2 linked regions of the Bacillus pumilus genome follow. The protein of the gene in region 2 interacts with the protein of the main gene of each other region in a pairwise test. Links are inferred from orthologs where the notes say so. Each region holds a gene or a part of one and is shown on either strand. Other genes may lie near its edges. The genes, in order: eno and rpe.

The links.
Region 1: the proteins of rpe (region 2) and eno interact in binary tests that used the Escherichia coli proteins (3 or more experiments, as listed by UniProt). The link is inferred for Bacillus pumilus from one-to-one orthologs.

What each region holds. Positions count from the first base shown.
Region 1 is NZ_CP046128.1:2,949,718-2,958,206, forward strand. Bases 3,200-6,176 are described here. They hold eno (phosphopyruvate hydratase), read right to left. Parts: upstream 5,346-6,176; coding sequence 4,053-5,345; downstream 3,200-4,052. Other genes in these bases: GKC25_RS15155 (ATP-binding cassette domain-containing protein), read right to left, coding at 3,200-3,467; GKC25_RS15160 (hypothetical protein), read right to left, coding at 3,526-3,795; gpmI (2,3-bisphosphoglycerate-independent phosphoglycerate mutase), read right to left, coding at 5,375-6,176. Also shown: GKC25_RS15130 (hypothetical protein), read left to right, coding at 1-151; GKC25_RS15135 (GNAT family N-acetyltransferase), read left to right, coding at 201-665; GKC25_RS15140 (hypothetical protein), read right to left, coding at 688-969; GKC25_RS15145 (hypothetical protein), read right to left, coding at 966-1,334; GKC25_RS15150 (hypothetical protein), read right to left, coding at 1,331-2,728; more of GKC25_RS15155, read right to left, coding at 2,700-3,199; more of gpmI, read right to left, coding at 6,177-6,910; tpiA (triose-phosphate isomerase), read right to left, coding at 6,903-7,664; GKC25_RS15180 (phosphoglycerate kinase), read right to left, coding at 7,695-8,489. UniProt on the Escherichia coli protein: Catalyzes the reversible conversion of 2-phosphoglycerate (2-PG) into phosphoenolpyruvate (PEP). It is essential for the degradation of carbohydrates via glycolysis.
Region 2 is NZ_CP046128.1:1,477,161-1,483,769, reverse strand. Bases 1-2,737 are described here. They hold rpe (ribulose-phosphate 3-epimerase), read right to left. Parts: upstream 1,826-2,737; coding sequence 1,175-1,825; downstream 1-1,174. Other genes in these bases: rsgA (ribosome small subunit-dependent GTPase A), read right to left, coding at 1,829-2,725; GKC25_RS07330 (thiamine diphosphokinase), read right to left, coding at 470-1,114; spoVM (stage V sporulation protein SpoVM), read right to left, coding at 318-398; rpmB (50S ribosomal protein L28), read left to right, coding at 60-248. Outside these bases: pknB (Stk1 family PASTA domain-containing Ser/Thr kinase), read right to left, coding at 2,738-4,693; GKC25_RS07310 (Stp1/IreP family PP2C-type Ser/Thr phosphatase), read right to left, coding at 4,687-5,457; 23S rRNA (adenine(2503)-C(2))-methyltransferase RlmN, read right to left, coding at 5,461-6,543; 16S rRNA (cytosine(967)-C(5))-methyltransferase RsmB, read right to left, coding at 6,547-6,609. UniProt on the Escherichia coli protein: Catalyzes the reversible epimerization of D-ribulose 5-phosphate to D-xylulose 5-phosphate.

The sequences.
Region 1 (8,489 bases), 1.5 Mb from region 2 along the record:
AGTCGACCAGCTTCAAAAAGAGCTGGCAGCAGCAAAAACTGCTGCTCAAGCGAATAAGCAGACCGCACAGGCTACAAGAAAACCAACTGACAAAAAAGACCCGAATGTCACTCATCACCCTCCCTCTCAGGTGGGTACAGGACCAATATGATTGGGGCGTGAAACAAGGGTATATGAAAGAATAGAAAGGATGAAAAAATGTGATACAAATTCGGCCATTGTCTCGTGATCAATCTCTCCCTATGGATCTTTTACTATTAGCTGACCCTTCAAAGGAAAAGGTTCTCGCTTATGTGCAATCCGGCTCTTGTTATGCCGCCTTTCATGAAGAGGATGTGATTGGTGTTTATGTTCTATCATCGCTATCTCAGCATACAGTCGAAATCATGAATGTTGCTGTGAAGGAGTCATGGCAAGGAAGGGGAATTGGGAAGCAGCTGATCCGCCATGCGATCGCTGAAGCGAAAGCCGCTGGTTTCCATACGATTGAAATCGGCACAGGCAACTCGAGTATTCAGCAGCTCGCACTTTATCAAAAATGCGGCTTCCGCCTGACTTCGATCGATCGCAATTTCTTCCTTAAGCATTATGATGAACCGATTTATGAAAACGGGATTCAATGTATGGATATGGTACGGCTGTCTCTCACTTTTCAAGCAGACTGACTATTTGCTCAGCCTGCTTTTTTTATGCTCTTCGCTTTTTCACAGCTTGAATCACATATTGAATGAAAAAGTAGAGCACAGCGCCAGCTAAAAAGCAGACAACGCATCCAAAAAGCGTCGCCTCTGAGCTGAATTGATACTCTTCAATTTTCATGATATAAAATGGCATGCCAAACAGTGTCGGACTTGATTCAACATGATTGACTTCTAGCAGCATTAAAAAGACAGGGGTCATAAACACAGCAAATATATACAGCATCGCAAGTGTTAAGCCGCTAGAAAACGAATGAAATACTTTGATCATCTTTTTCTCTCCTTCATCTCTTTTAAACTGGCTGTGATATTTTTCCCGTCTGGGCAAGCTGGATGCAGCATCACAGTGTTCAGTAAAGAAAAAAACAGCAGCTGATGACTCACCGGATGCTTCCACATCAAAAAAAGCACACTCGAGCAGAGCACCGGAAACAGCGGACCCGCAAGTGCCACCATCAGATTAAAGCTCGGCCGGTCAAATGTCTCATGGACGATCGCCACATGCTTCCAATCAATCGTTACCACAAAATCAAAGAGCTGCCTTTTTTCGAGTTTGTTACACACCATGATCATCAGCATATGACCGAGTTCGTGAATTAGTACAACCGCTAGTAAACTAATGACAAGCCCCATCATCGCAATACAGGCCTTTTTAACATCGCAGCATATATACAACTGAAAAAGGCAAGTGAACCAAGCAGATAAGCGGTGGCGAGAAGAGACACATCAGATGAAAGCCATTCTAATAAAAGCATATCGATAAAGCTGAATACAGCAATCATCAACACGATCACAAACAGCTTATTAAAATCACTGATTTTCACGACAAACCCTGTACAGGCCGCCATGGCGGTAATCAATAAAATGGACAAACTCGCCAATCCATGACCTTCACTTTCAATACCGATCACCAAATAGGCAAGCCCAATATACACAAAATATGTCAGCAGATTAATGGTGTAATAAAATAACATTCTCGACATTAAATAAGCGCCCTTTGATGTATTTAACATAAAGATGGCCCTTTGATTGATATGATATTCCCTGCCAATCATCAGCGGAAGCATGATCAATATTTCCTTTAACGCAAACTGCACAATAAAGGCATACAGCCAGCCAGTTTCTGCCGGTGTAAAAACAAATGGCAGCCCCACCGTCAAACAAATGAGAAAGAGAAACAAAATGCCTTGCTCTTTAAAAACAGCTGATCGGCTGAAATAGACCAATTCCTGCCGCAGATGTGTCAGAAAGGAAGAGTGCGTTCTGATTTTCTGGTAGGAAAACGACTTCACCTCTGTTTTCAGCTGCAAAAACATCTGATGAACATAGCAAGCTGCTAAACCCTTCACCCATAGCCATCCAGCGCTTAGGATGATGACAAGTAACAACAGATAGACAGCCGGCCATACATGGATCATCTCCACCGCTTTTTGAAAAAGGAGAAATATTAGTACATGAAGCGCCCCAAAGCCGATCGTTTGAAGCAGCAAATGCTCTTTTGTTTTTGATACGAAATGGCTCACACCGATCCGCAGCAGCATCCAAGAAGCGAGCGTATACAGCGCCAATATGCAGCAAGTGATGCAAACAACGATGATCCAATACAGAGATGGGGTGACACCCGTGATCAAAAGACCTAATACAATCGGTAAAAAAAGCAGTCCAGCCATGAGGAAGCAAAAGAGCACTGGAAAGAAATACACGCAAAGGATAAATGGCACACTCTGAATCGCACTGTTTAAAAAGTAGAATTGATATTCTTGGCGCTTCAATTTATTGCGGGATAACACAATACCTGCCCCTAATAGTAAGAGCGACATTTTGACAAATTGGAGGTATAGCGCAGCTGGCTCGTTTTCACCTGCCTGCATGAAAAAGCGCAGGCTAATGACGACGTATATCGCATAGATCAGTAAGAGAAAAACGGCAGCTGCGAGAAGCTGTAAAGGATATTTTTTTCCAAGCTGTTTTCCTTTCGTTGTCAGCATGCCCCATTCTAGTTTATGAAGAACGTGTCGTGTCCAAATCATTGAGTAACCTCTCCACCTGCATATAGTAATCTCGATTCACTTCTTTATAAATCTCTTCAAGTGCCTGATGAGGAAATGTCTGAGTCGTTTCTTGGCGGGACATATTCAGCTTGACGTCACCATTTCTTAAGATCATGAGATGGTCATATAATGTATCACCAAAGCTCAAATGATGAGTTGATATAAGAATGCCAGCGCCTTGATCTCTCAGCTTCATGAGCACCTTTTTTAAGATGATCATCATATCTGGATCAAGTCCGTTTGTTGGCTCGTCGAACACATAATAATCACATGGTCTGAGGAGCTGCGAAATGATCTGTGTTTTCTTTTGATTGCCATGGGACAGCTGAGCGATTGGCTGATCCATATATGGACTCAGCTCAAACAAATCGGTGAATGTCTCTTCTCGTGTGACATCTTGCTCATTTGGCAGCTGAAGTAATTGAAAGTATTCCCTCGGTGTTAAATAATCGAACAACGCATGATCGTCAGGAATATAGGAAACATGTTTTTTCAAAAGGGAAATATGAGCTGAGGATTGAAGGTTCAGCTGTTCGCCATGTAAGGAAACGTACCCAGTAAATGGCGTCAGCCCAAACATGGCTTGGATCATCGTTGTCTTTCCTGCACCATTATGCCCTAAAAGAAGCATCGTCCGGCCTTTCTCCACGTTCATTTGAATATTGCGGAGAGAGAAGGTGCGGCTATACGTTTTTTCTTGTAATTGTAATGTCAGCATCATATCCCTCCGTTTGTTTCAGATGGAACAGATGACCTTTCATCTGTTCTCATCCCTGTTAGAACCCGCATTGGATTTTAACGTACATGCCTAATAATTTGAACTCTCCTAAAAATTTGGAGCCCTTTCCAAAGGTCTTACATGCCCAAATCAATGCTCCAAGTGAAATAATGCCCAATATAGCGGCAAGGACATAAATCCAAAATGCGTTTTTCTGTACATTCTTAGAAGTCAGAATTCGTTGCTTCCTTTCATCATATGCCGCCAATAGGTGAAGGACATACATATACACACCTACTGGAAAACGAAGGCTAAAAGGATTCAGCATCTCATCACCCCCTAATATATGTAAAATGATACCACCCCCTTACAGAAAGCATAAGTTCATTTCAGATCATATTTTTAGTCGATTTTTCATGATTTAGTGCTTATAAATGGAGGGGATTTTGACTTCTTCTCTAACTGAAGGAGGATTTTTTACAAAAATAGGATAAGACAAATGAATTAGCTATCGGATTTCGCTCAACAAAAAAAAACGCTGCGTCCCGCTCTCATGAAAGAGCGGGACGCAGCGAGTAGCTGGCATTATTTATTCAAGTTATAGAATGTTGCAATGCCGTGATATTGTGCTGTTTCAGCCAATTGATCTTCGATGCGAAGTAATTGGTTGTATTTCGCCACACGGTCCGTACGAGACGGAGCACCTGTTTTGATTTGTCCAGCGTTTGTTGCAACAGCGATGTCTGCAATTGTGCTGTCTTCTGTTTCACCAGAGCGGTGAGAGATGACTGCTGTGTATCCTGCACGTTTTGCCATTTCGATTGCATCAAATGTTTCAGTTAATGTACCGATTTGGTTTACTTTGATCAGGATAGAGTTACCGACACCATTTTTAATACCTTCAGAAAGCTTCTTCGTGTTTGTAACGAATAAGTCATCTCCTACTAGCTGAACCTTGCTGCCAAGGCGTTCAGTTAATAGTTTGTGACCTTCCCAGTCGTTTTCATCAAGGCCGTCTTCGATAGAGATGATAGGGTATTTCGATACCATATCTTCATACCAGTCAACCATTTCAGCAGATGTTTTCACAACACCTTCGCCTGATAAATGATATTTACCGTCTTCTTTGTTGTAGAACTCAGAAGATGCAGCATCCATTGCAAGTTTCACTTCTTCACCTGGTTTGAAACCAGCTTTTTCAATCGCTTCTACGATTGTTTGAAGTGCTTCTTCGTTAGAACCAAGGTTTGGAGCGAATCCGCCTTCGTCACCTACAGCTGTGTTTAAGCCTTTTGCACTTAATACAGATTTCAGGCTATGGAAGATTTGTGCGCCCATGCGAAGTGCTTCACGGAAGTTCGGTGCACCTACAGGCATAATCATGAATTCTTGAATGTCTACGTTGTTATCCGCATGCTCTCCGCCGTTGACGATGTTCATCATTGGCACTGGAAGCGTTTTGGAGTTGAATCCACCAAGGTATTGGTAAAGTGGAATTTGTAAGAAATCAGCAGCCGCACGTGCTACAGCGATAGATACGCCAAGGATTGCGTTTGCGCCTAATTTCCCTTTGTTTTCTGTTCCATCAAGTTCGATTAACATTTTGTCAATCGCTACTTGTTCTGTTACATCAAAGCCTAAAAGTTCTGGTGCAATGATTTCATTTACGTTGTTTACAGCTGTCAGAACACCTTTTCCAAGGTAACGGTCTTTGTCTCCGTCACGTAGTTCTACTGCTTCATATTCACCAGTAGAAGCACCACTTGGTACTAATGCACGGCCAAAGCCGCCAGATTCTGTGTAAACTTCTACTTCAACTGTTGGGTTACCGCGAGAGTCTAATACTTCGCGTGCATATACGTCAACAATGTATGGCATCGTTATTTCTCTCCTTTTGAATCAATTTGTTATTTCTGAATCAATGATGTTCCTGTCATCTCTTTTGGTTTTTCAAGACCAAGTAAGTCTAAAAGCGTTGGAGATAGATCGGCTAGAATGCCGCCTTCTCTAAGCGTTGCATCTTTTTTCGTTACGATGACTGGAACAGGGTTTGTCGTATGTGCAGTATGCGGCTTTCCTTCTTCGGTAATCAGCACGTCTGCGTTACCGTGGTCTGCCGTGATGATGGCATGTCCGCCTTTTGCTAGGATTGCGTCGACAACAGCTCCTAAGCACTCATCTACTGCTTCAATGGCTTTGATTGTTGGCTCGAGCATACCTGAATGACCAACCATATCCGGGTTAGCAAAGTTCAGGATGATCGCATCATGCTTGTCAGCATTGATGTCTGCAACAAGTGCATCCTTTACCTCATAAGCGCTCATTTCTGGCTTGAGGTCATAGGTTGCCACATCTGGCGAATTGATCAAGATGCGGTCTTCACCAGGAAATTCTTCTTCACGTCCACCGCTCATAAAGAACGTCACATGAGGATATTTCTCTGTTTCAGCAATCCGCAGCTGTTTCAATCCATTTTGCGCTAGCACTTCTCCTACTGTGTTATCCAAATTCACTGGTTTGAAGGCAACATAGCCATCAACCGTTTCACTGAAGTGTGTAAAGCAGACGAAGTGTAAATCCTTCGGATGTGCTTCCCCGCGATCAAATGAGCGGAAATCTTCATTTGTGAAGGTGTTCGAAATTTGGATCGCACGGTCTGGACGGAAGTTATAGAAAATCACAGAGTCTCCGTCGTTTACTTTTGCAACTGGCTCACCATTTTCTCTCGTGATGACAGATGGAATAACGAATTCATCGTAGATTCCATTTTCATAGGAGTCATCAACGACATCATAAATGTTTTGATAACTTGGGCCTTCACCATACGCCATCGCGCGATATGCTTTCTCCACACGATCCCAGCGTTTGTCACGGTCCATTGAGTAATAGCGTCCAGAAAGTGTTGCCACTTCTCCGACACCGATTTCTTTGATTTGTTCTTCAAGCTGTTTTAAGTACACTTTGGCTGTCTTTTGACCAACATCACGTCCGTCTAAGAAGCCATGAATGTATACCTTTGTTAAGCCTTCTTTTTTCGCCAGCTTCAGCAGGGCAAAGAGATGCTGGATGTGGCTGTGCACACCGCCGTCTGACAAGAGACCGAATAAATGAAGGGCCTTGTCGTTCTCTTTTGCATAAGTCATTGCCTCTAGGAACGTTTCGTTTTTCTCAAATTCCCCTTCACGAATGGCAACATTAACTCTTGTTAAGCTTTGATACACAATGCGTCCTGCACCGATGTTCAAATGCCCAACTTCAGAGTTCCCCATTTGACCTTGCGGGAGGCCTACTGCCTCACCTGAAGCCGTTAAGGTTTGATGCGGGAATTCATTCCAGTAGCGGTCGAAGTTCGGTTTCTTTGCTTGGGCAACAGCGTTACCGACTGTTTCGCCTCTTAAACCGAATCCATCTAAGATGATTAATGCAGCTGGTTTCTTACTCATATTGACCTTCCTCCAATAATTGAACGAAAGACTGAGGTTCTAAGCTTGCGCCGCCTACCAAAGCACCGTCAATATCGGATTCTGCCATATATTCTTTAATATTCGCCGGCTTCACGCTTCCGCCATATTGAATGCGAAGGCTGTCTGCCGCTTCTTGACCATATTCGCTTGCAACGGTTTGACGGATATGCGCGCAAACGTCGTTTGCATCTTTCGCTGTAGAAGATTTCCCTGTACCGATCGCCCAGATTGGCTCATATGCAATGACAGATTCAGCGACTTGTTGAGTCGTTAAACCAGCTAGTGCTTTCTTCACTTGATCAGCGACAAGTTCATTTGTTTTGCCAGCTTCACGCTCTTCAAGCGTTTCACCTACGCAGATAATTGGAACGATGCCATGCTTGAATGCAGCATGTGCTTTTTTGTTCACTGTTTCATCTGTTTCAGCGAAGAATTCACGGCGCTCTGAATGACCGATCACTGAGTAGCCGATGCCAAGATCTTTTAGCGCAGCAGGGCTGATTTCACCAGTGAATGCACCATTTTCTTCAAAGTGCATGTTTTGTGCACCAATTTTAAGGTCTGTTCCGTTAGAAAGGCTGTTTAGCTTTTCAAGGAAAAGTGCTGGCGCACAGACAATTGCTTCCACTTTGTCAGGAGATGGAATGGATGACTTGACTTCTTCAACGAAGCTAACTGCTTCGCCAAGTGTTTTGTTCATTTTCCAGTTCCCAGCTATAATTGGTTTTCTCATGATTGACACTTCCTTATAGCAGTTTTGGTCTTATTTATCGTTTAATGCAGTAACACCTGGAAGCTCTTTGCCTTCCATAAATTCAAGTGAAGCGCCGCCGCCTGTAGAAATATGGCTCATCTGATCAGCAAGACCAAATTTCTCAACAGCTGCTGCTGAATCTCCACCGCCAATGACAGAATATGTATCTTTTGCTTCTGCCAGTGCTTCTGCGATTGCTTTTGTTCCTTTAGCGAATGCGTCGATTTCAAATACACCCATTGGTCCGTTCCAAACAACAAGTTTGCTGTTTTTAATAACATCAGCGTACTTCTCTCTTGTCTCTGTTCCAATATCAAGTGCTTCTAGATCACTTGGAATTTCAGAGATTGGCACAATGCTTGTATTCGCATCATTTGAAAAGTCGTCGGCTACCAGAACATCTGTTGGAATCAGGAAGTTCACGCCTTTTTCTTTTGCACGGTCCATAAAGGATTTCGCTAAATCGACTTTGTCTTCTTCTAATAAAGATTTTCCTACTTCGTGGCCTAGTGCTTTCACAAATGTGTAAGCAAGTCCGCCGCCGATGATGAGGTTGTCCACTTTATCAAGAAGACTTTCAATCACACCGATTTTATCCTTTACTTTTGCGCCACCAATAATCGCTGTAAATGGGCGATCAGGGTTTGAAATGGCTTTTCCTAGAACCTCAAGCTCTTTTTGCATGAGGAAGCCCGAAACAGCCGGAAGATATGCTGCAATACCAGCAGTGGATGCATGTGCACGGTGTGCAGCACCGAACGCATCATTGACATACACATCGGCTAAATCAGCAAATGCTTTTGA
Region 2 (6,609 bases):
CATCTCTAAGTACGTATATGAAGAATATGATGATGTTTTCGCAGTTAGGAGGGAAACAAATGGCACGTAAATGCGTTATTACAGGCAGAAAAACAAAAGCTGGGAACAACCGTTCTCACGCAATGAACTCTACAAAACGTACATGGGGCGCGAACCTTCAAAAAGTTCGTATTCTAGTGGACGGTAAGCCTAAAAGAGTATATGTATCAGCTCGAGCTTTGAAATCTGGTAAAGTTGAGCGTGTATAAGCAAGAGTAAACGCCTGCTACAATTAATTGTAGCAGGCGTTTTTATGTGGAAATAAAGGAGATTACTCATTAATCTTTCTTAAATGAACCAAGCATCGCACGGACAATGCCGCCAAGAAATCTAGGCAGTTTGATTGTATAAAATTTCATTTTGTCCCCCTCCTAAAAGTACCGCTTGCAGCACAATTGAGCTTAATCAGCCATCCACATTGATAGGTTGGTCAATCTTTGCTTCTTACCATTATTAATATGCCTTCATGAAAAGAAAAAGTACCATTTGAGTGGATGAGTTCGTTACTAATACATAGTGTGGAACCAGGCTCAATATGACAATTTTTCAGAGGATATTTGAAACCTTTTAATGTCAGCTTTTCAACCGGTGTTCCAAAGGGTAGAAACGACACATATTTTTTATCCTGATCTTCTTTTATTTCGTATGTACCAGGTTCAAACATTTGAATGATATTTTGTTTGTCTACAAGGGTGATATTCTGCTTGTGCTGAATCCCTTTGTAAAGAAGATGGATATTTCCTAGAAAATGATCAGCCCTTCCTCCCGTAATACCGTAGATGTAAATATGTGCTGGATGCTGACTCAGTGCCCAGTTCAGTGCAAGCTCTAAATCGGTTTCATCCTTTTCAGCTTGAAATACATTCAGGGCAGGCAATTTTTCTTTCAGCTCCCGAAGCTCTTCTTCTGTCACACTGTCAAAATCACCAAAGGCTTTGGCAGGGATGATGCCTTGCTCTAGTAAGAAGAGGGTTCCACGGTCTACGCCAATCCAGAGAATATCCTTCTGTGATGCTTCATGTTCAAGTGGCGGAATGTATTCAAAAGGACCGCCGGCTACGATATGTATGTGCATGATATACGCTCCTCTCTATATAAAAAGAACCAAAGATCACAATGACTTTGGTTCCTTTCTTTACGCTTCTCGAATTGCCTGGATAGCTGCTGCGCGGTTGTCTTTACCGTATACCGCAGAGCCCGCTACAAGTAAATTAGCGCCTGCTTCCCTGCAGCTCTTTGCAGTCTCTACATTGACACCGCCGTCTATTTCTATCAGTAAATCGGTTAAGCCCTTTTGTTCACTCAGTGCTTTTACTTCTTTTACCTTCGTGAGGACAGATGGAATAAATGCCTGTCCCCCAAAACCAGGATTCACCGTCATGAATAACACAAGGTCCACATCCTCTAATACATGCTCAATGTGAGAAACAGGTGTGTGAGGATTCAAGACGACCCCTGCTTTTACACCTTGTTCTTTAATGTGCTGTATTGTTCGGTGTAAGTGCGGACAAGCTTCCACATGAACAGAAATAATGTCAGCGCCTGCTTTTGCGAATGCAGGAATATACCGGTCTGGCTGCTCAATCATTAAGTGAACATCAAGCGGAAGACGCGTATGCGGTCTAATCGCTTCGACGACATTTGGCCCAAATGTCATATTCGGTACAAAATGACCGTCCATGACATCGATATGAATGTAATCCGCACCGCCTTGTTCCACATCACGGATATCTTTCTCCAAATTGGCAAAATCTGCTGATAAAATGGAAGGGGCAATATAAACCATGATTTAGTACCTCGGCTTTCTGTCTTTGATTTCAGTTAAAAACTCTAAATAATGCTGATAACGATACTCTTTGATTTGATCATGCTCGACCGCATCTTTTATCGCACACCCAGGCTCTTTCACGTGCAGGCAGCCTCGAAATTTACAATCTGCACTTCGGTCTCTAATATCTAAAAAGTATAGACCTAGATCTTCTGCTTCGATGCCAGTAAATTCAAGCGAGCTAAAGCCCGGAGTATCTGCAATGAGCCCGTCTGCTGTTCGAATGAGTTCGACATGTCTTGTCGTATGCTTTCCTCGTCCGAGATGGGATGAGATATCATCTGTTTTCAGCGCCAATTCAGGACTCATCGCATTTAAAAGAGAGGACTTGCCTACACCAGACTGACCGGCAAATACCGTAATTTTATTGTGAAAGTGCGGAGTCAGCTTCTCAATGCCATCTCCTTCAATCGTAGAGGTTAAATGAACCTCATAGCCAATTTGCCGATAGTCGTCTGCATATGCCATGATCGTTTCACGCTCTTCGTCTGTTTTCAATAAGTCCATTTTAGTGATGCAGATAATCGGCTCAATATGATTGGCTTCAACAAGCACTAAAAATCTGTCTAAAAGTGATGTACTAAAAGTTGGTTCTGCTGCTGAGAAAACAAGTACCGCTTGATCAACATTACTAATAGGCGGACGAACAAGTTCGTTTGTCCGTTCTTTTACTTCTAATAAGTAGCCTTCTTTATCGTTGTCTGCTTGATACACGACGTAATCGCCAACAAGAGGTGTAATTTTGTTTTTTCGAAAGATGCCTCTCGCTCTGCACTGAACCACTTTTCCACTCTCTTGCGATTCATCCAGCACATAGTAGAATCCGCTTAATGCTTTTATAATTTTGCCCTCAGGCATAAAGTCCCTCCTTTATTCATCATCAGGGTATTCGATCGTTTTAGAGCTTACGACTTTATCATCAACCGTCACTTGATAATATCCTTTTTGACCTGGTTCAATCTTAAACTTAATGGTCCGCTCAGTCGGCGCAGTGATTGTAAAGCTTTCATATGAATCAGAGATGCTATGCTCCGCATCATCAATGGAAATTTGGACATTCATCTCCTGCCCTTCCGTTTCTGGTTCATAAGGAATCGCAATCTTTTCAGTCACCGTTTTGGCTGGTTTTTCCTTCGGTCCAAGAGAGAATGTAATCTTAACCGTATCACCTGGTTTAACAGCAGTTCCTGCTCCTGGTTCCTGCTTCATGACCTCGCCTTTTGGCACATCGTCAGAATGCGCTTCTTTTTCATCAAGCTTTAATCCGTTATCCTCTAAATAATTCGATGCCGCCTGCTTACTATACGTCGTTAAATCACGTAATGTAATATCGGCAGGACCTATGCTGACAGTCAACGTGACTTCCTCATCTGCTGCTACAAGCTCTGTATTCGCTGATGGATTCTGTTCCATGACAATCCCAGATTCGGTGTCATTATCATTCACTTCCTCCACAACGACCTGTTTAAACCCTTTTTTCTCTAATATTTCTTTTGCTTTATCGACCTTTTCGCCTGTAACATCAGGTAATTCGGTCTTTTCCTTGCCAGTACTTTCGTAAAGCTGAATCTCTGTTCCTTCTTTGACCTTTGTGCCGATTTTCGGATCTGTTTTGACGACGAGACCTTTTTCAATTTTCTCATCAGCGATCTCTATTGACTCCGAAGCGACGGTAAACCCAGCTTTCTTCAAGGCATCTTCTGCTTTTTCAACCGTCATGCCAGATACATCTGTGACTTCCACATCTTTTGGAAAAAGCAGCCCTGGAAACACAGTGATGGCTAAAATTGTCGCAGCAGTCAATATAAATAAGATGGATGCCACAATCCATGGCCATTTTTTTCGTTTCTTTTTCGGCTTTTGTTTCTCTTTTTTCTTCGGTTTTTGAGCCGGGTGGACAGCTGTTTTTTCATTGTCTTGATCGATTAGATGATCTTGAATGATTGGGATCGCTTTCGTTGCTTCATGGTCTTCTTCAATGACAAAGCGTTTTTCTTTTAATCTGGCTGGATCGAAAGCGGTTTTTAAGTCTTTTTGCATTTCAGATGCATCTTCATATCGATAAAATGGATCTTTGGCCATCGCCTTTAAAATGATGTTTTCCACGCTTTGTGGAACAGAAGGATTCCATCTCCTCACAGATGGAGGCTCTGATTGCAAATGCTTCAGTGCGACACTGACAGCCGATTCCCCTTCAAATGGCATGCGTCCTGAGATGAGTTCATAAAGCACAATCCCAAGCGAATAGATGTCTGACTTTTTCGTTGCAAGACCTCCGCGTGCTTGTTCTGGAGACAAATAGTGCACGGAGCCTAGGACAGAATTTGTATGGGTAATGGTCGCTGAGCTGAGTGCCATGGCAATCCCAAAATCAGTGACTTTGATATTCCCCATATTGTCTATTAATATATTGTGAGGCTTAATGTCACGGTGGACGAGCTGTTTCGCATGGGCTTCTTCCATCGCCGCAACGACTTGCTCCATGATGCGAACGGCTTCTTTCGGATGAAGCGGGCCATTGGCGTGTATGTATTCTTTCAGCGTCATCCCCTCGACATATTCCATGACAATATAATAAATGTCATCTTCTTCCCCTACATCGTAGATGCTGACAATATTCGAATGATCTAAGCTTGCAGCTGATTGCGCTTCCCGCCGGAATCGTCTAATAAAATCATCATCGCTCGCAAAGTCAAACCGCAAAATTTTAATCGCTACTTCGCGATCTAAAATCATATCCTCCGCCAAATAGACGTTTGCCATTCCGCCTCCGCCTATGACGCGAAGAATCTGATAACGGCCGCTGATCCTTTTTCCGATCAACACTTGCTGTCACCCTCCTCTGGCTGGGAGGAGATTTCTAACAGTACTGCTGTAATGTTATCTTCACCGCCGTTGTCATTCGCTGTTTGAATTAACTCTGTTACTTTTTCATCTGGTGCGTTCGTTTGCGTTAAAATATGAATCAAATTCTCTTCTTCTACTTTATTCGATAGACCATCTGAGCAAAGCAGGATTTGATCTCCTGGGTCCACTTCAAAGGTGCGTGCATCAATTTGAACACGTTTATCTGTTCCTAATGCTTTCGTGAGCACATTTTTTCTTGGATGATATTCTGCATCCGCTTTTGAAATTTCACCTGTTTTCACAAGTTCATTCACAAGTGAATGATCATCCGTTAATTGGGTCAGCGCTCCTTCTCTTAGCAGGTAGCAGCGGCTGTCTCCAATATGCGCAATTGTGACCGTTTGCAAATGAACGAGCGCACACACAATGGTCGTCCCCATTCCTTGGCACTCCTCATTGTTTTTCGCATGTTCATATACTTGGTCATTAATGTCACTGATTTTTGAGATTAACCAGCTTTCTTGATCGGCTGGCTTTTCTGGAATTGAAGATGTTTTTTCCCAGTATTCTTTCAAAGAAGAGACTGCCATCTTGCTGGCGACATCACCAGCAAGATGACCTCCCATGCCGTCTGCTACAACAGCGAGAAGTGAGTCTTCTTTTGCTTCAAAAATACCTGCATCATCTTCATTATGCTGACGGACTTTTCCTGTATCGGTAAGAAAGGCTGCCCTTATCAACATTCGTCACCTCGTCTCTTCCTGACGCTCCTTCGCTCTTAGCTGACCGCAAGCAGCATCAATGTCATGGCCTTGCTCTCGTCTAATCGTTACGTTTACGCCGCGTTCTTTCAGCGTTTTTTCAAATAGGAAGATTTGTTCTCTAGGTGTTCTCACATAATCTCTCTCTGGTACATAGTTCACCGGAATGAGGTTTACGTGGCACTTGATTCCTTTTAATAGGTCTGCAAGTTCTTCCGCATGGTGAACTTGATCATTTACTCCGCCAAACAGGCCGTATTCAAAGCTGACACGTCTACCCGTCTTTTGAATGTAGTATTCAATGGCTTCCATTAATTTTGGCAGCTTATATGCCTTATTGATCGGCATCAGGCGGCTTCTGATCTCTGTGTTCGGTGCGTGCAGAGATACAGCAAAGTTGATTTGCATTTGCTCATCAGCGAATTGATAGATCTTTGGAATGATTCCGCTTGTCGAAACTGTAATATGACGTGCACCAATATTTAAGCCGTTGTCATGGTTGATGATTTTAAGGAAGGCAAGCATTTCTTCAAAGTTATCAAACGGTTCGCCAATTCCCATGATGACAACAGAGCTGACCCTCTCATCTGTTTCGTCAAGTGCCTGCTGCACTTTTAATACTTGTGCAACGATTTCTCCCGCTTCAAGGTTTCGTTTTAAACCGCCAAGTGTAGATGCACAGAATGTACAGCCAATTCTACAGCCAACCTGAGTTGTGACACAGACAGAGTTTCCATATTCGTGACGCATAAGCACTGTTTCAATTGTATAGCCATCATGCAGTTCAAATAAAAACTTGATCGTTCCGTCCTGAGACGTTTGTTTGATCACGGTTTTTAAAGTTGTGATAGTAAATTGATCTTTTAATTTTTCTCTTAAATCTTTGGAGAGGTTAGACATTTCATCAAAGGATGTCACACGTTTCTCATAAAGCCACTCAAAAATTTGAGCTGCGCGGAAAGGCTTTTCGTCTTGTTCTTTTAACCATTCTTTCATTTCGTGAAGCTCAAATGAATAAATCGACGGCATATCTGTTTTCAGTTCTTTTCTTACTTTTTGTTCTGTCATTTTTTATCCCTTCTTTCTCATGCTGCAAATAAAGAAACCATCTGTTCCGAAATAATGAGGAAGAAT